DNA from 4 places in the Bacillus sp. JJ1562 genome. Region 3 is predicted to be linked to each of the others. Evidence: predicted binding sites of a transcription regulator. Region 3 holds the regulator's gene; each other region holds the start of a gene.
What was found. The regulator Rex, encoded in region 3, represses fermentation and respiration genes when NADH is low (regulators of the CRP and FNR family bind a similar motif). The targets are predictions, from matches to a motif close to TTGTGAAATATTTCACAA.

Region 1 (5,482 bases), on a different contig from region 3:
CGTGAATTAACTGCAAAATTTCATTTCTTTCTTATATATGATACCATTTATCTCTATACAAAAAAGGGACGTGATTGGACATGATAAAAATTACCATACCTGCTCCAGATCTTACAATAACAGAACGGAAACAAATTCCGAAAGAAAATGAACCAGTAATCAAGGATATTTACGGATTTATTGATTTCCATCTAATACCAAGAGATAAAGGTGGCATTTTCTTATTTTTTGATAAAAATGATGAGCTTCTTTTTGTTGGGAAAGCGCGGAAACTACGTCAAAGAATAAAAAAACATTTTGAAGATACGGTATCTCCTATTAAAATGCACAGAGACGAAGTACATAAAATCGATATTTGTATCGTGGAAGATCCAATGGAGCGAGAAATTTATGAAACCTATATCATTAATAAACTCAAGTCGAAATATAACGTGGACAAAGTATTTTATTAAAAGATTGTTTTAGTAAACAGTTTTGCTTTTATACACCTGTTGATTTTCAGCTTAGGGACTCGCTTTCCGCGGACTCATGCCAATCAACATAGATTGCAGATCAATAAATTGTTTTACAATAGCAACAATCTCTTTAGAAAATAGCCATTAAAAATGACAAGAGGGCCTTAACGGGTCCTTTTTGTGTTATTAGGTAAAAGAAGACAAGGTCGAGAGATGTAATTTTGACAAGTAACAGTGACTTGTCGATAGGGGGTCTCAAGAACAAGTGTATAGGGAAACTAGGGGACGGTCTGTGTTTTTCTACTCTGAAAAAGAAACTAGAGAACTTTCCCTGTGTTTCCCATCAACAAGAGGTAGAAGACGTACTCGCTAAGTAGTTTAAACCATAAGTGCTCTGTAAAAAACACGGAACTTATACAAATGGAGTGCCTGCCCCCTGGTAACGCATTAGCTTATTGGGGGTCAGGCACCTTTTTCATGCAAAGCGATAATAAATCAATAAAAATGTACTTAGCACAAATAAAAAGTTTAGGAAAACAAATATCATTTGGTCCAATCGGGTCTTATGCATTTTAATTGGTGGATGATAAAAGGATATTCCTTCGATAATAAAAATGATTAAAACAATATGAATCATCGCATGTCCCACCACTTCAGTGTAGCCAAATATGGTCGTTGTCATGATAAATAATATGGTTACTACAACAGCCAATAAACGGTTGAGAATACCAACGACTAATAGGTAACCAACGACGAATTCAATAAATGCCGATAGAACGATAAATAGTTCTGGAGCAAAGCCAAAAGTAGGGACGTGATGGCGGTGAATAATATCGATCGTCATAAAAGGATAAACCCATTTTTCTACTGCAACCCAGCATAAACTTAAACCTGTTCCGAGGTAAAGAAACGGAAACCCTGCCGTCTCCAATCTCGTTCTTCCCACCAATAAAACACCGATGATAGCAAGGTAAAACCCATAATCTAACATATGAAACCAACCGGTATAACTCCAAATATGAATAAATAAACCAAGCATTAAAATGGAACCTAGTTTTGTTGCAAAATGATGAGGAATTAATAGTAAAACGATAATCGTCCACATAAGAACCGTTTGCCAATTATGATGGATCGTGAACTCAGGTGCAAACATAGTTCTATTAACAACTTGTAAAATAAACGCGGCAGCTGTTCCATATTTAAGAATATAACGAGAGTATTTCCGATACCCATCTAACGTCATATCGATTTTGGCGACACCGGGAATCTTCATCAACTGTGGTATGAATTGTGATAATAACGCTAAAAAAAGAGCAATTAGTAAGGATAACGTTATGAATTCTATAGAAAGGATTTGTTCTATAGGAACCTTTATTGGTTCTTTCTCCGTAAACCACTTTACATGTGCATTTGCAATAATTGGTGAAAAACAAATTAACCCAAATAAAAGAATAGAATTGCATTTCTTCAATAGATATACCCCTCCTTTTTGTAACAAAGTTCAAAAATTATTATTCCTAAAGAAGTAGCGGATTATGTTGGCGTTCACATGATTGAGAGTAATTATAAATATTTTCTATTACCCTAAATAAAATATAAATATTTTATTTATTTTCACAATCATATTACAATAATTTTGAATATTCATACGGAGGGGAAAAAAATGACAAAAGAATTCAATTATGATGTTGTAGTAGTAGGTGCAGGTAATGCAGCACTGTGTGCTGCATTATCTGCCAAGGAACAAGGAGCAAATGTTTTAGTACTTGAAAAAGGCCCAAAAGAAAAGCGGGGTGGAAATTCATTTTTTACTGATGGTGCCATTAGATTTGCCTATAATGATTTAGACGACATTCGTGTCTTAATGCCCGAATTAACTGATGAAGAGGCATCTAACATTAAGATGCCTCAATATACAATAGAGGATTATTATAACGATTTAATGAAAGTTACTGGAGGAAAAAGTGACCCTGAATTAGCAAATCAACTAGTATCAAATTCATACAACACGATTTCTTGGATGAAACAACAAGGAGTAGAATTTGAATTAAACTTCGCAAACCAGTCGTTTAAAAATAATGGCGTAATACAATTTTGGGGTGGATTACCTGTTAAAACAAAAGGAATTGGGATGGGACTGGTTAAAAAACTTTTTACACGTGCTGAAGAAATGAATATTGATATATGGTATGAGTCTCCAGCTTTCAAGTTGATTTCTGAAAATAATGTAATTTGTGCTGTAATGGTAAAACAAAAAAATGAAGATATAATTGTAAAAACAAATAGTGTTGTTTTAGCATGTGGGAGTTTCGAGGCAAATAAGGATCAGCGTGCAGAAAATCTTGGTGAACAATGGAAAGCAGCAAAGGTAAGGGGTACAGAATTTAATACTGGTGCTGGTATAAGAATGGCATTAGAAGTTGGTGCACAAAAGCATGGACAATGGACAGGATGCCATTCAATTGGAACTGATTTTAATGTGCCATCAGTAGGTGATTTTGATAAACCGGGGGATATTTATAAAAAGCATTCATATCCATTAGGTATAATGTTGAACAAAAATGGTGAGCGATTTGTGGATGAGGGAGCTGACTTTCGAAATTATACTTACGCTAAGTACGGTGCAGAAGTGTTGAAGCAACCTGATCATGTTGCCTTCCAAATATTCGATAATCAAGTTCGACAAGAACTAAGGGAAGAATATAACCTACCTGAGGCTACAAGTTTAGTTGCGAATACTTTGGATGAGCTAGCAGAATTACTCCCAGTAAATAAGGAGAAATTTTTAGAAACAGTTGAACAATACAATAATGCAGTACAAGAAGGGGACTATTTTCCATCTATAAAGGATGGGAAAGGAACCGAGGGAATTATCCCACCAAAATCAAACTGGTCATTACGTATTGAAGAATCTCCATTTTATGCATTTCCAGTTACATGTGGTATAACATTCTGTTTCGGAGGCGTACATGCAAATAAAAATGGAGAAGTTTTAAATAAAGAGGACCAACCAATAAAAGGACTGTATGCGGCAGGAGAAATGATAGGTGGAATTTTCTATGATAATTATCCTGGAGGTTCAGGATTAATGTCTGGAGCGGTTTTTGGAAAAATTGCTGGTGATAACGCAGCGAAATATTCTTTAAAACAATTAACCATTAATAATTAATAACGAAAACCTTTGAGTTGATTAAATTTGCTCAAAGGTTTTTATATTATCAGTAAACTTTGCTTTCTAGGAACGAAATAAATTTTTTAATGATAGGATAATCCAAGTCCTCATTTCTATATAGAAGCCATGTATCTCTTAATATTATCTCTCCATCCTCATTAGTTAAAAATACTTTTTTTAATTCAGGGTATTCAGCTAACCCAATACTTGGGACAATTGCGTAACCTAGACCATTTGCTACCATTTTTGTACATGTTTCTATATTATCAATATCCATAACAATAGAATATGGGTCTGAATAATTTTCTTGCCACCACCTATCGATTGTTTGCTGAAGCTCATTGTCAGTCTTAAAAATGATTCTTGGTAAATCCGGTAACTTTTTAATATTTATAGGGTCTTTAGAAATTATGCAAATCGGTTCTTTATGTAATAGGATTTTACCGTCTTTCCAAAAGTTTTCTCCTCTCATAATTGCCAGATTTATAGTATCCTTTTCTAACATTTTAATAATTGATTGACTCCAAGAAGTTATCACATGGAATTGTACATTTTTATATTGATCTAAAAACTCTTTCAATATATCAGGTAACATAAATCTGGCAAAATTTCTTGAAACACCTAATCGAATAATGCCACCATCCATTTCGTTCATATTTAATAAATGGTCTTTTACTTTCTGAAAATTATAAACCATCTTATTAGCATATTGGACAAGATATTCTCCTTCTTTTGTAAATTTTACTCCTTGTTTTGTTCTAAAAAGGATCTTTACACCTAGCTCTTGTTCGATGCTTTTAATTCTATATGTTAATGCAGGTTGTGAAATGTATATTCTTTCAGCAGCACGCGTTATATTTTTTTCTTCGTATAAAATTTTAATAATATTCCAATCCTTACTATCCATAATAAATTACCTCCTATTGAAATTGTTGTGGTTAGAAGCATTGGTATTACTGGATTATAAAAACGATTTATCAGAATTAATAAAAAACTGATATTGTTATTTATATTCATAATATTATACAATATCAGATAATAACAGTTTTTACTATAAGCACAGTATAAATAGGAGTGATATTTTGAAGTATTATCAAATGTACATAAATGGAATGTGGATAAACAGTTCAGCCTCAGAAGCTTTCACAACCATTAATCCTTATAATCAACTCCCCTGGGCCAAGATCCAACAAGCAAGTAAGGAAGATATTAATACAGCAATCGAATCTGCTAGAAAGGCGTTTAACTTAGAATGGCGCCAAACAAACGGCCTTACTAGAGCTAACTTATTATTAAAATTAGCCGATTTAATTGATAAAAATGCAGAAAGGCTAGCTATCTTAGAATCAACTGACAATGGAAAAGTAATAAGAGAAACAAAAAAACAAATGCATTTTGCTGCTAGAAATTATCGTTTTTTTGCAGGATTTGCTGATAAATTATCAGGTGAAACGATTCCTTTAGATAATGGCAATATGTTTGATTACACATTAAGAGAACCAATAGGAGTTGCGGTATTAATATCGGCCTGGAATTCGCCTATCCAAACATTGACTAACAAATTAGCACCAGCACTTGCAACGGGAAATACTGTAGTTATAAAGCCATCTGAACATACTTCCGCTACCACTTTAGAGTTAGGAAAGTTAATAGAAGAAGCAGGGTTTCCGAAAGGAGTTGTAAATATTGTTACGGGGGATAGTAGGGTAGGTACAATGCTTACCACTCACCCTGATGTTAATAAGATAAGTTTCACGGGAGGTCCCGCTACTGGAAAAATAATAGCTGAAAATGCTAGTAAAAATTTGATTCCATGCACACTAGAATTAGGTGGAAAATCCCCGAATATTATTTT
Region 2 (5,482 bases), on a different contig from region 3:
TATAGGCTGCTAATATCTCATAAACTGCAATAACCCCCATGTAAATAATAGAGTTCGCAAAGATGTGACCAAAAGCATATGTTAGATTTTTTGCAAGCATTGGATCAATTGTGATCGATGGAATAAATAGATTTATAAGGTTCATAATTAGTATTGTTGCTCCCGCAATTAATGCAGTGGTGTTTACAATTGCAACCATTGTACTAGCCACTACAGTCGCTGGAGGACCATAGCCTTTTTCCTTTCCAAATACAATTGACCACCCTAAACCTCCGCCTAAGCTTCCATATTGTTTAATAATCGCTCTAGCAACATCTAAATTTAGTAATAAAAATCCTACACCAAGTATAAGCATACCGCCTAAATAAAGCACTGCTCCCCCTACTGCCCATCCACCAGCGGAGATAGTTGGTAGTGGATAAAGAAAAGTCCAAGCTCCCGCAAAGTCAAAAACAAAGATACCTACCAACACCATTACGACTCCGATGATGAAGGTGATGAAATTAGTAATCAGAATCGTTTTGCTTAATTGAACATATTTACTGAGGAAGTACCACATTACAGCAGCTGCAGCTAATGCAGCGGCGCCAATCATGCCTGTTCCGTGGACCGTCATTATCTCATAAAAAAATCCAGGGTCTACATCAATCATTTTTCCTTGTGCAAGAAGCATCAAGACTCCAAATACCATCATTGATAGAATAATAAGGCCACCTGTTAGTAGATACATAGCAATTGTTCTGTTTCGGAAAGTTTTTGTCCCTCCAATTGCAATATTAGTAGACATTGTTAACCCCCTCCTTAATTTGTTACGACAATTTCACCAATCATGAGATGGTGAGCAAGTCCACAGTATTCCATACATAAAATTTGATACGTACCAGGCTCCGAGAATGTGTAGAAAACAGTGTTCGTATAATCTGGCATTGCCTGGGTTTGTGCTAATAAATTCATATCTTTGTCATAAATACCAAAGCCATGGTTAACATCTGAGCTTGTGATATCGAATTCGATTGGAACGCCTACTTTGAATTCAGTTTGGCTCATATTCCAGCCAAATTGAACAGCTTCTACATCGACAATAACTGGATTTTCTTCCTGTCCGTAAACTGGTCTTTCAAATGGAAGATCTTGAAGTGTAAAATACGTTGCAGTTCCAAATACAACAAGTAAAACAATGAAATAAATAGTTCTAAAGCGGTACCATTTTTTCTGAATTGCCTCATACTCTTTTCTTTTATTAGTCTTTAGTACGATGGTAATAAAAATAACTGTAATTAAGGTCATTAAAATAATAGAAAGATACCAAGCGGCTGTTTGGTACAAAAGAACCCCCTCCTAAATTCTCTATTCAGGAAAATTCTCACATATTGTGCATCCTTAAATCTGTTAAGTTTGTCACAAAATGGGCTGAAAATGAAAAAAGACACATTCTTGTCAAGAATGCATCTTTTTTCGTTTTTTATTTAATTAAATAGGTTGATGCGGGCATTTTCTCAATTGTTAAAAATTGTTCATAATTGGGGATAATCCTTATATTACAGAGCTTCAGCTAGCATTATGACAATATGTGTGATTTATTATACACCTCATGAGTAACTAACATTATATTATTTTCTTAAAATCAAGTATAGCATTCCTGCTTAGGAAGGTGGTACCTATGAGTCAATTGACATTACAAAAATCAATCATTTCAAATGAATTAACAGAGCTTTTGAAATCAGCTAATCACGTCATGCAAATGGAAAAAGGAACCTATTTATTCCGGGAAGGTATGAAGGCATCTGAGCTGTACCTCATTCTTTCCGGCCGTGTAAGGGTGAGCAAAGGAACTTCTGATGGCAGTGAATTATCCCTTCGAATTTGTAGCCAAAATGAAATCGTTGGGGAGCTGACATTATTCACCGATCAGCCAAAGTATTTATTTGATTGTCTAATTTTAGAGGATTGCGAAATTGCTGTGATTCAAAAGGACGATTTAGAGAGAAAACTCTTTGAAAATACGAGCTTAGCATTTGAATTTATGAAATGGATGAGTGACCATTTTCGAAAAACACAAACAAAATTTAGAGATCTTGTTTTATTAGGTAAAAAAGGAGCTTTGTATTCAACCATGGTTCGAATGACCAATAGTTATGGTGTTCAAACAGATAATGGCATCCTTATAGACTTGCATTTAACAAATCAAGAGCTTGCTAATTTTTGTGCAACTACAAGAGAAAGTGTAAATCGGATGCTGCATGAATTGCGTGCTAAGGGGATAATCTCCGTTTACAAAGGCTATATTACGATTCACGACTTAGCATATATTAAAATGGAAATACAATGTGAGGATTGTCCAGCAAAGTATTGTAGTATTGAATAATACAGGCACATTACAAAGACCCACGGGAAACCCCATGGGTCTTAAATTTGTCTAGTTCCAGGCGCCATCGGCTCGAGGTCACAAGCCAATCGCTTCTGAAGGCAAAAAGCGCCTTCTGTCAGCGCTTTTCTTGTGCTTGTCGCCGATAAGCAGGCGCCTTGCACTTTTCTACTGTTATTTAAGTGTTTTTTCTTTTTTACGAAGGGCTTCTGGGATATATATACAGAATGGTTCACTCTCCATGTAATCTCCTGTCATCGCATATGCACGAGAACGTGATCCACCACATACATGTCGGAATTCACATACTCCACATTTTCCTTTATATTTGTCCGGATTACGCAAATCCTTGAATATTGGTGATTCACGATAAATTTCAGCTAATGGAGTCTCACGTACATTTCCTGCTTTAACAGGTAGCAACCCACTTGGATACACATCTCCAATATGAGAAATAAAGACAAATCCGTTACCATCGTTTACACCTTGTGGTGCCCTTCCTAGTCCATCAATTTGACCAGTTTTCCCCTTCATAAGTGCATCTTCGTAGCGAATTTGTTTATCAATATCCTTTGTTTCACGCAGTTTGGATTGGATGACGACTCGACGATAATGCTGTGCTGCTGTTGTTTTAATATCGAATTTTACATGTTTACTTAAATCATATAACCAACGGAAAACTTTTTCATGTTCAACAGGGGAAATCATGTCCGTATCCTTACCACGACCTGTTGGTACAAGGAAAAAGACGCTCCATAATACACAATCAAGGTCCTCAACCAATTTTGCCATTTCATCTAAGGCATGAACATTATATCTCGATATTACTGTATTGATTTGCACTGGAATTTCAAGTTCATGTAAATATTTGATAGCTCTCATCGTTAAATCGAATGAACCTTTTGTACCTCGGAAATGGTCATGAATTTCTGCATTTGGTCCATCTAAACTAAAAGCCCAACGCGCCAAGCCAACTTCCTTAGCCTTTTCAATAGCTTCTTTTGTAACATTAGGTGTTGCACTTGGTGTCATTGAAACACGTACACCTTTTTTAATCGCATAATCAGCAATATCATAAACGTCAGGACGCATTAATGGATCCCCGCCAGTAAACACGAGCATTGGATTATTCATCTCATATATTTGGTCGATTAGCCTTTTCCCTTCTTCAAAGGAAAGTTCTCGAGGGTCTCTCGTATATTGTGCTTCTGCACGGCAATGTAAACATTTTAATTGGCAAGCTCTTGTAAGCTCCCAAATCACAATAAATGGGTCTTTGTTATAATCTCTTTCAAACATGAGGCAAACCTCCTTTGTTAATGTCCACATTTTAACACTATAAATAAGTGAATTATGTGAGGTACATCACAGATTAGGGAGGTGTTTGAAATTGTTCACAAATTAAGAAAAGCGCAAGCACCTCGATCAGACCCGACAAGCATAAGAAAAGCCGGCGAGAAGGATGCCTTTTATCCTTCTTGACGGATTGGCTTATGACCTCGAGGGGCTAGGTGCTGGAGCTAGACACAAAGCAAAATGAAAAGTGAATTGAAGGAATATGTTTTGAAGAATTTTCAAATGTAATTGAGTGTTAACACTACAGCTACAAGTAGGTTTGGAGCTCCCAAGAGGAAAAATAAATAGGAATATCGGATTCTTTTTTTTCGGTCTCGTTTGCTTTCGGTGTAATAATTCGCTCTTGCCCTGTCACCACTAATAAAGGTATCTGATACGATTCCTGCAAGCAAGAAACAAATAATCCCAAGTGTCCCAGAAATAACCGAATATGTTTCAAATTGATGAGTAGACAAACCAATGATTAATAGAATTCCAGAGGTTAATATACCTAAAATCAAGCCTACCCTCAAACACAATCCCTCCTTTTCAAAATGTCTGGTATTAATATTTTATCGTACTTTTCAGAAAATTATGAGTATATAGAGTGTTTTTTACTACAGAAGCCAATTGACTGATTTAAGGAACAAAGACTAAGAACGCCACGTCTGAGTGGCAACGTCTTTGTGACTCACACCGTGTGGGCTTCAATCTGGCTCCGGTTTTATTTTTTCATATTCAGTTTGGTTGTTAATGTTTTCGAATTCTAAGCCTTGTAACTGAAGATCTTGGTTAGTTACGAATTTGACGTGGCAAGAGTCCAACAATTGGCTCATTTTAAAATGTTGATTCATTAGCAATTGTTCTATTTTCTTTGCAACTCTTTTATGGTAAACAGCGATTAAGGGCTGCTGTCTACCTTTGATAATCGGTACGACAGCATCGACCATATCTTCATTTGTAAAAGTGAGTAGCTGTTTAACAAGTTCGTCAGTTACGAAAGGAGTGTCACAAGGTAAGACAACATACCAATCTGAAACTTGTTTTTGCATGGCTGAAAATATGCCTGCAAGCGGTCCATTTCCTTTAAATTCGGGTAAATCCTCAATAACTTCCACTGATGTTTGGTTTCGAAATTGCTCTACTAATGCGGGATGACTCACAATAAGAAGTTTGCCCACATTCCCTTCCAATGCCTCGATTGCATATTCATAAAAGTACTTCTGATGAAGTTCGGCAAACGCTTTAGGGCTTCCAAATCTCCTTGATTCTCCACCAGCCAGAAGAACACCTGCGATTTTTGATTTATACATTATGAAACTTCCTTTTACTTTTTCTTCATAGTAGCACGATTGGAATGGTCTTCCAAACGAAACTTTTTCATCCATAAAAAAGGTGTAGGCAAAGCCGTTAAATGACTTTGCCTACACCTTGAGAGATATCGGAATTTGTGATTAGTTTTTATTTTTTACCGATTGCAACGCGCCAAATTTCTGGACCTTCTTCAAGGTATTCCCAAGTGAATTCTTCACCGCGTTCCATCATGAATTGGTATTGGAGTGGTCGTGGATCATGGTCATTTGTTAGCTCCATGATTTCACCTGACTGTAAACCATCAAACGTTCTAAAAATAGTAGGGTGCTTTTCCCTCGGTGCGTAATCTGGTGCATTTACTTTCGCTGCAAATACCATATTATCATTCCTCCTTTTGTTTTATGGGTCCATTGTATCGAGTCTCTTCCGTTATTGTAGTGAAACTTATCACTATGTACGTATGTTTTT
Region 3 (5,482 bases):
GTCTTTTGCGCTCAGTACATCATTTCCACTTTGTCTTTCAATTTCAAAACGGAAGGAAGCTGATTTTTCATCACCTAATGGCCTGTCCATCAGCTCCATTCGGTCAAGCTGTTTTCGTCTACTTTGAGCACGTTTCGTTGTTGAAGCTCTGACTAAGTTTTTCGCGATGAAGTCTTTTAGTTTTTCAACTTCTTCCTGTTGTTTTTCGTACTTTTTCAAATCAAGCTCATAGTTTTCTGCCTTTAATTTTAAATAGTTGCTGTAGTTCCCAACAAATTTGGAGCTAGTGTGTCTTGAAATCTCATAGACCTGATTGACGACTTTGTCTAGGAAGTATCGGTCATGTGAAACAATTAAGAGTGCACCAGGATAGCCCTGGAGATATTGTTCAAGCCAAGTAAGCGTGCTAATATCGAGGTGGTTTGTCGGCTCGTCCAGAATCAATAAATCAGGCTTTGTTAGTAATAGTTTACAAAGGGCAAGGCGTGTCTTTTGACCACCGCTTAGGCTAGATATTTTGGTTTCGTAGAATTCTTCTGTAAAATTAAAGCCATGTAGAAGGGAGCGAATATCGGCTTCATATTGATAGCCACCTTTTTCCTTAAAATCGACCTGAAGCTGGTCGTATTCTTCGAGCAGTTTTTGATAATCAGCGGTATTTTCAAAAACAGAAGGGTCTCCCATTTTTACTTCAAGGTTTCTTAAGTCTTTTTCAAGCTTTTGTAATGGTGCGAAGACGGTCAGCATTTCTTGCCAAATGGTAAGATTTGATTCAAGTCCCGTGTCCTGTGCGAGGTAATCGATTGTGACGCTTTTTGGCTTAATGATTTCACCGCCATCATGGGACATCTGACCTGCAATAATTTTTAATAGGGTTGATTTTCCGGCACCATTTCGGCCAACTATGGCAATTCGGTCACGCGTTTGTACTTCTAGTTTTATATTCGATAAAATAAGATCAGCAGCAAAATACTTTTTGAGCTGATTTACTTGTAGTAAAATCATTGTTTCTCACCTCTTGTTTCTAACAACAGTGTATCTTATATTATCTAAATAGAGCAACTGCAATGATAATGTTCACAGATGTTTAAAAGACAGATGTGGTAAAATAGTGTATAGTTTATGGGAGGGTTCGATATATGACATCATTTACCCATTTTAATGAGCAGGGTCGAGCGAAAATGGTCGATATTACAGAGAAATCTGATACTGTTCGTACAGCGATTGCAAAATCGAGTATTAATGTGAATAAATTGATTTATGAGCAAATAATAAATAATGAAGTTAGCAAGGGGGATGTTCTTGCTGTTTCTCAGGTTGCAGGTATTATGGCAGCTAAAAAGACATCAGAGCTAATCCCGATGTGCCATCCGTTGGCATTGAAGGGCGTCGATATTCGTTTTAGTTGGACGACCCAAGATGAATATATTTTGCATATTACCGTATCGGTTAAAACAAAGGGTAGTACCGGTGTCGAGATGGAAGCCCTTACGGCTGCATCTGTTTGTGCGCTAACTGTATATGATATGTGTAAAGCGGTTGATAAAGGCATGGTGATTGGGCCAACCTATTTAGCCGAAAAAACAGGTGGAAAGAACGGAGATTTTAAAAGGCAAGTAGCGGGGGAATAGACATGAATCTTGAACAATCAAAAATACCACAAGCAACTGCCAAAAGGCTGCCACTTTATTATCGGTTTTTGAAAAACTTGCATGCCTCGGGAAAGCAGAGGGTATCATCTGCAGAACTGAGTGATGCAGTAAAGGTTGATTCAGCCACGATTAGGCGCGATTTTTCCTATTTTGGTGCATTAGGAAAAAAAGGGTATGGATATAATGTCAATTATTTATTATCCTTTTTTAGTAAGACCCTTGATCAGGATGAGTTGACGAAGGTTACGTTAATCGGTGTTGGTAACTTAGGTACTGCATTTTTACATTATAATTTTTCAAAAAATAATAATACAAAAATTGAGCTTGCGTTTGATGTGGATTATAATAAAGTAGGAAGTAGTATAGGTGGAGTAAAGGTGTGCCATTTAGATGATCTTGAAAAAGAATTGCCTGATGATGTCACGGTTGCTATTTTAACAGTGCCGGTTGGCGCAGCACAGTCGATTACTGATCGCCTTGTGAATAAAGGAATCAAAGGTATCCTTAATTTTACACCAGCTAGAATCAATGTGCCTGAACATATTCGAGTCCATCATATTGATCTGGCTGTTGAATTACAAGCACTAGTTTACTTTTTAAAGCATTATTCAATTGAAGAATAGAAATACATTTTAAAATTATTGGGAGGTGCACACAGTGGGAAATCTTGGATTTGGTAGTATCCTATTGATTGTATTTGCTGCATTATTAATCTTTGGACCTAAGAAGTTACCTCAATTAGGAAAAGCTGCAGGTAATACATTGCGTGAATTCAAAAACGCAACAAAAGGCTTAGCAGATGATGACGATGATGATGTTAAAAAGAACGAAACTAATGATGTGAAGTAACGATAGGATGGGTCATATGAACGAAAGAGAAATGTCCGTCTATGATCATATTGGTGAGTTACGAAAACGACTGATTTATATAGTCGTTTTCTTCTTCATTGTTGCATTAGGAAGCTTTTTTCTTGCCGAACCGCTAATTCTTTATTTGCAAAATGCCAAGGAAGCCAAAGAGCTGACAATGAATGCTTTCCGTATGACAGATCCAATTAAAATTTACATGCAATTTGCCTTTATTATTGCACTTGTTATTTCTTCTCCTTTTTTACTGTACCAGCTTTGGGCATTCATTAGTCCAGGCTTGTATGAGAAGGAAAGAAAGGTAACTCTAAGTTATATTCCGCTTTCAGTAGGATTGTTTTTAGTAGGGGTGTCGTTTTCCTATTTTATTTTATTCCCATTTGTTGTGAATTTTATGACGCGGTTAGCGGATCGCCTTGATATTAATCAGGTAATCGGGATTAATGAGTATTTTCAATTCTTGTTGCAGCTGACTTTACCGTTTGGCTTTTTATTTCAGCTGCCGGTTGTTGTAATGTTCCTAACAAGACTCGGAATCGTCACACCGATGTTCTTATCGAAAATACGAAAATATGCATATTTTGTGCTTCTAGTAATTGGAGGTTTAATCACACCTCCTGAGATAATCTCTCATTTAATGGTCACCGTGCCGTTATTCGGATTATATGAAATCAGTATTCTCGTATCAAGAAGTGCCTACAGGAAGGTGCTTAAAGCGGAAATGATGGCAGCAAATTCGAATTCGATGGAATAAAGAAAAGTGCAGAGAATAGAAAAAATAACCTCCGTTCAGAGGTTATTTTTTTGCGTTTGTGACTTTTTTTATTTTAAAGTGTAGGGCAAACATTCGGATTGCCACACCAAAGTCGAAGGTTGCGACAAGTGCTAGAAGAATGGTGGAAAAGTTCCAGATTGTCTCCGTTGCACTACTGATCGCGATATAAGTAAATAAAGTTCCCATTAATACGTAAATGATGCCCATTGCAAAAGGTGAAGTTCTTCGCATAAATTAAAAGCCCCCAATAAATGACTGTTGTAGCTTCTCGGCTTGCTTCATAATCCTTTCTATATCATCTGCAAAAACCGTCTGCATCACTACAACAAAAGTATTCATCGCAACATGCGCAAAAATCGGTACGATAATTCGCTTTGTTTGTACATAGAGGAATGCAAAGGTAAAGCCCATTGCGGTATAAATAAGGATATGAGTGAAATCCATATGCACAACAGCAAAAATTAACGAACTAATTAAGCCCGAGATGAAAAAGTTAAATTTTTTATATAATGATCCAAAGATAATTTGGCGGAAAATAATCTCTTCAAGAATTGGACCAATAATCGAAACAACGATGACAAGTAATGGTAAAGATTTGACCAAGGACATGATTTCTTGGGTGTTTTCAGATCCAGCTTCAATTCCAAACAGATGAATTTCAATGTTTGCAGCAACTATCTGGGCTGTCATGGCCATTACTACACCTGCAATCGCCCATCCAATTGCCTCACCTTTTGAGGAACGTCTTAAGTTCTGATGTCTCTCCTTAATATCTTGCCTTAATAAAAATAATACAATCGGAAGTGCAGCAACAAAACTAATAACAGTCCATTGTGCAATAATTGTATTTGTAGCAGTGGCTGGATCTAGGTCATTTCCAACACCAAAATATAATAAAAGCGGGATACCTAAAACTCCAGAGAACTGCATGATGATATAAGTTAAAATGACATACCAATATCGAGCTTTCATGAAAATCTCCTTTTTATAGATGGAATAGTAATAAATATGAACCTGTCCACCCTTTGTATTGTAACATATATTCATACTTATCCATTAGTATAATGCAAAACCAAAATTTCATTGAAAGAACTTTAAATGTTGGTTTATTTTTCCTATTTGTAACATAGGATAGGTAGGGTGGACAAATTATTAACTTATTCCGTCAGAGTTTGAACTCCGACTGAATAAAGGTAAAGCCTTCGGCAGATGCCACGAATCTAAAAGGAAACTTTTCGAGCTTAAGTTCAAAGACTAAGAGCGCCACATCCTGTGGCAACGTCTTTGTAACCCACATCATGTGGGCCTGAAAAATCGGGCGCAAATACGCCAAGGGCGTATTTGATGGAAGAAATAGAATCTTTTTTCCAAATTCTATATCAAATTGCTTGCAAAATAGATAGAGATTATTTAATATAATAATTGTGTTAGCACTCAAGAGGTTTGAGTGCTAATAAGAAAAAAACTAATTATTTAAATTATTTGAGGAGGTCGTTTCACTTGTTAAAGCCATTAGGTGATCGCGTTGTTATTGAACTAGTTGAATCAGAGGAAAAAACTGCAAGCGGAATTGTATTACCGGATTCTGCAAAGGAAAAGCCTCAAGAAGGTAAAGTAGTGGCTGTAGGCACAGGCCGTGTACTAGACAGTGGTGAAAAAGTAGCTTTAGAGGTTGCGGTTGGTGATCGCATTATCTTCTCAAAATATGCTGGTACTGAAGTGAAATACGAAGGTGCTGAATACTTAATTTTACGTGAAAGCGACATTTTAGCTGTTATCGGTTAATAAGAAGCAGCATTTTATATCATAAGATTTATTAATTTTTTGAGGAGGGCTTTAGAATGGCAAAAGAAATTAAATTTAGTGAAGATGCTCGTCGCGCAATGCTACGTGGTGTTGATGCATTAGCTAATGCTGTAAAAGTAACATTAGGACCAAAAGGTCGTAACGTGGTTCTTGAGAAAAAATTTGGTTCACCGCTTATCACTAATGACGGTGTAACAATTGCAAAAGAAATCGAACTAGAAGATGCATTCGAAAACATGGGTGCTAAGCTTGTTGCTGAAGTTGCTAGTAAAACAAACGATGTAGCTGGTGACGGTACTACTACTGCAACTGTTCTTGCTCAAGCGATGATTCGCGAAGGCTTAAAGAACGTTACTGCTGGTGCAAACCCAATGGTAGTTCG
Region 4 (5,482 bases), on a different contig from region 3:
TGTACGAAGTAATGCCCCAGCAGAAACTGAACCATCTACTTTAGATATGCCGTTCATGGTACGTTCTGCTTCGGCTTCAGTACGATCCAATTCACTGTTAAACATCGTGTGGCTAAATGTAATATAGGAGGCAATATTGATTAGAACTAGCAAAATGATAAACACAACTGCCGTGAATAAATTGATCTTTTTTCGTAGTTTCATTTCGATTCCTTCATTACATACCCAACACCACGTACTGTGTGAATTAAAGGCACGTCATATGGCTTATCCATTTTATTTCGTAAATAGCGAATATACACATCAACTATGTTTGTGTCTCCGTAATAATCATAGCCCCATACCGCATTTAATAGTTGCTCCCTATTTAACACCTGGCGTGGATGCTTCATTAAATAGGCGAGCAAATCAAATTCACGAGGTGTCAATTCAATTGCATCGTTATTTCGTGTCACTTCATAGGTACTTTCATTCAGCTTTAGGTCCCCTATGCTCAACCAGTCATCTACTTGCTCTTGCTTTGAAGTATCCTGTTTGCTATTGTTGCGAAGTGCTACTCGAATACGCGCTAGCAATTCTTCAATTTGAAAGGGCTTTGTCACATAATCATTTGCTCCTAAGTCTAGGCCTGATACCTTGTCTTCTACCGAGTCTTTTGCGGTCAAAAGAATGACCGGTGTTGTCGCGTTTATAGCCCGAATTCGCCTTAGAACCTCAATTCCGCTAATGCCCGGAAGCATCACATCTAGGAGAACTAAATCCCACGTCTCCTCTTGGAACTTTTCCAAGCCTGAGTTCCCATCGTAGGATTTTCCAGTTTCATAGCCTTCATATGTTAATTCAAGCTCCAATACCCGTGCAATCTTCTCTTCATCTTCCACAATTAAAATACGTTGTTTCTGCATCTCCGTTCCCAACCCCCATTTCTCTATGTATCTACTTATTGGTCTCTATTCACCATTTTACCCCAAAACAGGTATGTCCAACACAAAAAGAAAAGTACCAATCAACAAAGGGATTTTCACCTATGTTGACAGGTACTTCTTAAGAGTTTATTCTTCTTCGAGTTCTTCCTCTTCAGGTCTTGGTCTTCTTCTTCTTCCCCAAAAGAAATCCCAGGCATCCTTTCGTTGAACTTCCTGTTCCTCACGGTTTTCCTTTTCTTTGTTATCAGTCAAAACCGACACCTCCCCAATATAATTATCGTTTTTATCCTATTCAATGGGTTGGCTATAAGTTTGGGAGTTTGCCTATATGGAATAAAAAATTCATGTAGAATTGTGCGAGTAAACCTTGTATACTGAATATGTAAAAATTTTGAAGAGGTGATTGAAGATGGCTAAATCAAACGCACGGAAACAGCGAGAGAAGCTTGTTCGTGAAGGAAAGCGAAATCCAGAAAACGGAAGAAGCCTATTTGCATTAACTGATATGCAAACAAGAATGACAAAAACGAAAAAGGATCACTTATACCGCACCAAACATAAGAACCAATCATTCACAGATGGAAATGATGGTTCTTTTTGTTTTTGTGGATGATTATTTACAAGCGTAGTTTGGCATCTATCGATTTTATATTCATTCTATCGGTTTTATTTCAGTTCTATCGATTTTAATTCGATTCTATCGACTTTAGCCAGTTCCATAAAAAACTGACATCAAATGTCAGCATTATTACTTACATAATAATTGTAAATGATATTCAATCACTGCCTCTACTCTTTCTGAGGTTATTTTATCTGGGTGCAGGATGCTGTGCATGGCTAATCCATCAATTAAGGCATAGAGTCTTTCAATCTCAAGTTCTTTATCTAGGTCTGCTTTAGCAAGATCTAAGTGAATGAGTCTCTCAATAATATGAACCATTCCACCTCTTAGTTCCTCATACACTTTTTCACTTAACGGCCGCAATCTGGAATCAACAAGTGATTTCGTTGTAAAAGCAAGCCAAACCTCCATTTCTAGTCTAGTATCTTCATTTAATGGTACTAATTCTTTTAACAGATTAAGCATAACCTCTAGCGGTGGACCACCGAAATTCATCTGGTTTATCCTTTGATGGACTCGGTCAGATACAAGGTTCATTGTAAACACATAGAGCTCTGATTGTGATGAAAAATAATGTCGTAGTGAACCTACTGACATATTCGCCTCCTTTGCAATATTTCTCACTGTTGCTTGCTCCATGCCTTCACGCTTAATAACCCTTAAGGTTGCTTCCGCTACTTTTTCTCTTCTTTTATCATGATCAACTATTTTTGGCATATTTTTATTATACTCGATTGATTTATTTAATACAACTGTGTTAAATTAGTTTTAGCACAGTTGTATTAATAAAAAGGGAGATGGATTGATGATTGGTTGGCTTATTGTCGCTTGTGAAATTGGTTTTTGGATATTTGTCATTACAGGTCTGTTTTTTCGCTATATATTACGCTATAAAAAGGTTGGTGGATTGTTGCTCTTATGTACACCACTGGTGGACTTAGTATTAATAATTGCGACAGTCATTGATTTAAAAAATGGCTCAACAGCAAATATTTTTCATGGATTGGCGGCTATTTACCTTGGAGTAACCATAGCTTCCGGACATCGTATGATAAAATGGGCAGATGAAAGATTTGCGTATCGATTTGCAGGCGGGCCTAAACCCCAAAAGGCTCCTAAATTCGGTGCAGCTCGTGCCAAGCATGAACAAAGTGGTTGGTTCCGGCATGCCCTTGCCTGGGCAATCGGGGGAATATTATTATTTGCAATGATCTGGTTTGTGGGTGATTCTTCTAAAACAGAAAGTTTAAGTGGTTTATTCAACGTTTGGTCGATGGTTCTTTTCATTGATTTTTTAATTAGCTTTAGCTATACAATTTGGCCAAAGAAGGAAAAGATAGAAAGTAAAACATTTTAGAAAAAATGCTGACACGTTGATGTCAGCATTTTTCGTTTCCCCTATGATAATATTCGTTTTTCTCCTTCAATTTCCTGGATTGGAGCTATGTTTTGTGAGAATTCCATCGTTCCGATATATTCCCCATCCTCATCCCGTATGGCAAAGTATCGGATATACACGTATTTACCTTTTGCTTTGATCCAGAAATCTTCTGTATCTTTTTTTCCTGCTTTGAAGTCTTCAAGTAATTCTTCAACAACATGAACACTTCTAGGAGGGTGGCAGTTTTGAACCGTTCTCCCAATAACTGCTTTTGTCCTTGCAAAAATACGCTCTTTTCCTTTGCTGAAATAACGGACGACGTCATCCTTATCGATAAACGTAATATCAACCGGTAAATGATTTAAGAGCAATTCAAGTTGTTTTAAGGATAAGATACCTGTTTCCATCTTAATAAACCCTTTAGTTGCAATTTGTTCTTCATCCATTACATTTCGCGCAGGTTTCCAATCATCAGGTGAAATCAAGCAAAATCCGATTTCATCACTCTCATGGGCTATTTTTATCCACTCATCTTCGGTTAAATTATTTAAGGACATTGGGAAAAGAATATTTTCCTCTCGATAAATCATTTCATTTATTTGATCAATAAAAAATTGAATAACCTCAACGACAGACTGTTTATCCCCATCGTAATCTGTTAGCATTTTTTTGGCATCTTTGATTGCATCCTGAATGAAATCATCGATTTTCCACATCATATTGGTTGGTCCATAAATTCCGTACTTTTCTAAGTAAGGAAAAAGAAGCTGTTCTTTTCTTTCATAATGCTTGCCAATATCCAATAAGAGGTTGCAGTCTTCGAGTAACTTCAATCGGTTTTCTTCATGATCATCTTGTTCAAATAACTCTAAGTGTGGCTTGATACTATCGTTTACTAGCTTTTCTAGTTCTCTATTTTCAAGCATAAACGTATGAACGGGATGCCCTGGTTGCTCTTCTGGACGGGCAGCCCTGGTTTCTTCTATTAAGTCCTTAAAAATCTCCCGATGCTGTAAACAAATTTCTGTTGCGTCACCTGCTGGGATGTTCTCTTCTTCCAACAATACATGCTGTAGTCTGGAGATTTCTCCTATTGTAATATAACCAACCTTATTTGCTAAATGGGATTTAATCTCTTCTACTGATTTCCCACTATGTAAATCCAAAAAACTTTGTTTTATGATGACTTCTCGCTCGAAATCACTCATTTTATTTTTTTCTCTGTTATTAATAAGTTCACTCACACAAAATTCTCCTTTCAAACTATGCTGTTATATTTGAAAATAGCATAGTTTAAGGAAAAGTTTCGTGATGCGAATCACATCTCAAAAATCAAATACGCTTTGGCGTATTTGCGCCCGATTTTTGGCCCACAGGAAGTGGGTCATAAAGACGTTGCCACAGGAAGTGGCGTACTTAGTCTTTGATCTTACAGCTCGAAAAATTTCCTTTGAAAAATCGTGGCATCCGCTGGAGCCATTAATTTTATTCAGTCGGAGATTGACCCATTGAATTATACGCCCCTTATGTATTCACTTGTTGAATTGGGGGACTTGTGTTGAATAAAATTAATAAAGACCCACATATTGTGGGCCTAAGGTTTTGGGTATTGATATTCCAATTCATCTTTGTCTTGATTATAGTCGACTATGAGATTATGGCCGTTGAAGTACCAAATGTCATCCTCTTCTACATAGAACTCAATATCATCGACCTTTTGACTTGTGTGAATTTGAATAGGTTCGTCATGTGTTGAAAAGGCGAGTGAATACTTTTCTTGTACTGGGCTAGATCCGTAAAACATCGGATAGAATCGAACGGTATCTCCTTTTTTTACACTTATATCTTCTTTAAACCATTTTATGGCTGCGTCACTTATTGTCATTTCCATATGTATAAACCTCCCTAGCGTCCTTCTGATATTTTACGCAGAATTATGGACTTTATTAACTTAATACTACTAAAGTTTTCACATATGGGAAACCAATTGATTTGTGAACTTTATCTCAAACAAAAATATTGCAGGTAATTATGAAGACTGGTGTAAGACTGGTGTACCTGTTTTTTTAGCTTATAAAACGTTCTTCTCTTCAAAATAAAAAAAGCAACGCCTCTTTAAACGTTGCTTCTTCTTGCTTTTATCGAACTGTCTTCAATGCCTTACCCCAAGATACAACTTGATCTAACAGCATGTTCATATTATCATCATGAATATTTTGTGGTTTAAAATTAGAGCCATTTTCAAAGTCTAGGAATAGTGATAGCGTTGGATGGGTGCGAACATCAGCTAGGTTTAATTCACCACAGATTCCACGGAGATGTTCCGCTGCACGAGCACCACCAGTTGAACCATAACTAACGATTCCCGCTGATTTGTTGTACCAAGCTTCACGTGCTAAATCCATCGCATTCTTTAATGCTCCTGTTATACTGTGATTGTATTCTGCTACAACAAATATAAATCCATCAAGACTTGCTAATTTCTCATTCCATTTAGCGATTCCAGGTGCATCTCCTGTTCCTAGAAATGGTAAATCGTAATCTTTAATATCT

Region 1: the regulator Rex is predicted to act here: its motif matches at 1,945-1,962, upstream of V7097_RS06845 (DoxX family membrane protein).
Region 2: the regulator Rex is predicted to act here: its motif matches at 3,748-3,765, upstream of V7097_RS04935 (TIGR04053 family radical SAM/SPASM domain-containing protein).
Region 4: the regulator Rex is predicted to act here: its motif matches at 4,241-4,258, upstream of V7097_RS13330 (DUF438 domain-containing protein).

What each region holds. Positions count from the first base shown of each region.
Region 1 covers NZ_JBALOQ010000010.1:31,515-36,996, forward strand. The annotation lists gene V7097_RS06835 (branched-chain amino acid aminotransferase) at 1-10, shown strand, start outside; gene V7097_RS06840 (nucleotide excision repair endonuclease) at 81-452, shown strand; gene V7097_RS06845 (DoxX family membrane protein) at 931-1,926, opposite strand; gene tcuA (FAD-dependent tricarballylate dehydrogenase TcuA) at 2,119-3,624, shown strand; gene V7097_RS06855 (LysR family transcriptional regulator) at 3,674-4,534, opposite strand; gene V7097_RS06860 (aldehyde dehydrogenase) at 4,710-5,482, shown strand, end outside.
Region 2 covers NZ_JBALOQ010000007.1:21,809-27,290, forward strand. The annotation lists gene V7097_RS04920 (cbb3-type cytochrome c oxidase subunit I) at 1-787, opposite strand, end outside; gene V7097_RS04925 (cytochrome C oxidase subunit II) at 802-1,326, opposite strand; gene V7097_RS04930 (Crp/Fnr family transcriptional regulator) at 1,661-2,365, shown strand; gene V7097_RS04935 (TIGR04053 family radical SAM/SPASM domain-containing protein) at 2,540-3,664, opposite strand; gene V7097_RS04940 (DUF5316 domain-containing protein) at 3,940-4,233, opposite strand; gene V7097_RS04945 (molybdenum cofactor guanylyltransferase) at 4,408-5,013, opposite strand; gene V7097_RS04950 (DUF2249 domain-containing protein) at 5,162-5,392, opposite strand.
Region 3 covers NZ_JBALOQ010000051.1:29,313-34,794, reverse strand. The annotation lists gene V7097_RS22915 (ABC-F family ATP-binding cassette domain-containing protein) at 1-1,005, opposite strand, end outside; gene moaC (cyclic pyranopterin monophosphate synthase MoaC) at 1,140-1,631, shown strand; gene V7097_RS22905 (redox-sensing transcriptional repressor Rex) at 1,634-2,275, shown strand; gene V7097_RS22900 (twin-arginine translocase TatA/TatE family subunit) at 2,310-2,501, shown strand; gene tatC (twin-arginine translocase subunit TatC) at 2,518-3,273, shown strand; gene V7097_RS22890 (YdiK family protein) at 3,316-3,525, opposite strand; gene V7097_RS22885 (CPBP family intramembrane glutamic endopeptidase) at 3,529-4,266, opposite strand; gene groES (co-chaperone GroES) at 4,795-5,079, shown strand; gene groL (chaperonin GroEL) at 5,136-5,482, shown strand, end outside.
Region 4 covers NZ_JBALOQ010000019.1:117,321-122,802, forward strand. The annotation lists gene V7097_RS13300 (ATP-binding protein) at 1-204, opposite strand, end outside; gene V7097_RS13305 (response regulator transcription factor) at 201-905, opposite strand; gene V7097_RS13310 (hypothetical protein) at 1,053-1,178, opposite strand; gene V7097_RS13315 (hypothetical protein) at 1,336-1,539, shown strand; gene V7097_RS13320 (TetR/AcrR family transcriptional regulator) at 1,675-2,265, opposite strand; gene V7097_RS13325 (hypothetical protein) at 2,354-2,905, shown strand; gene V7097_RS13330 (DUF438 domain-containing protein) at 2,947-4,173, opposite strand; gene V7097_RS13335 (HesB/YadR/YfhF family protein) at 4,524-4,820, opposite strand; gene V7097_RS13340 (NADPH-dependent FMN reductase) at 5,068-5,482, opposite strand, start outside.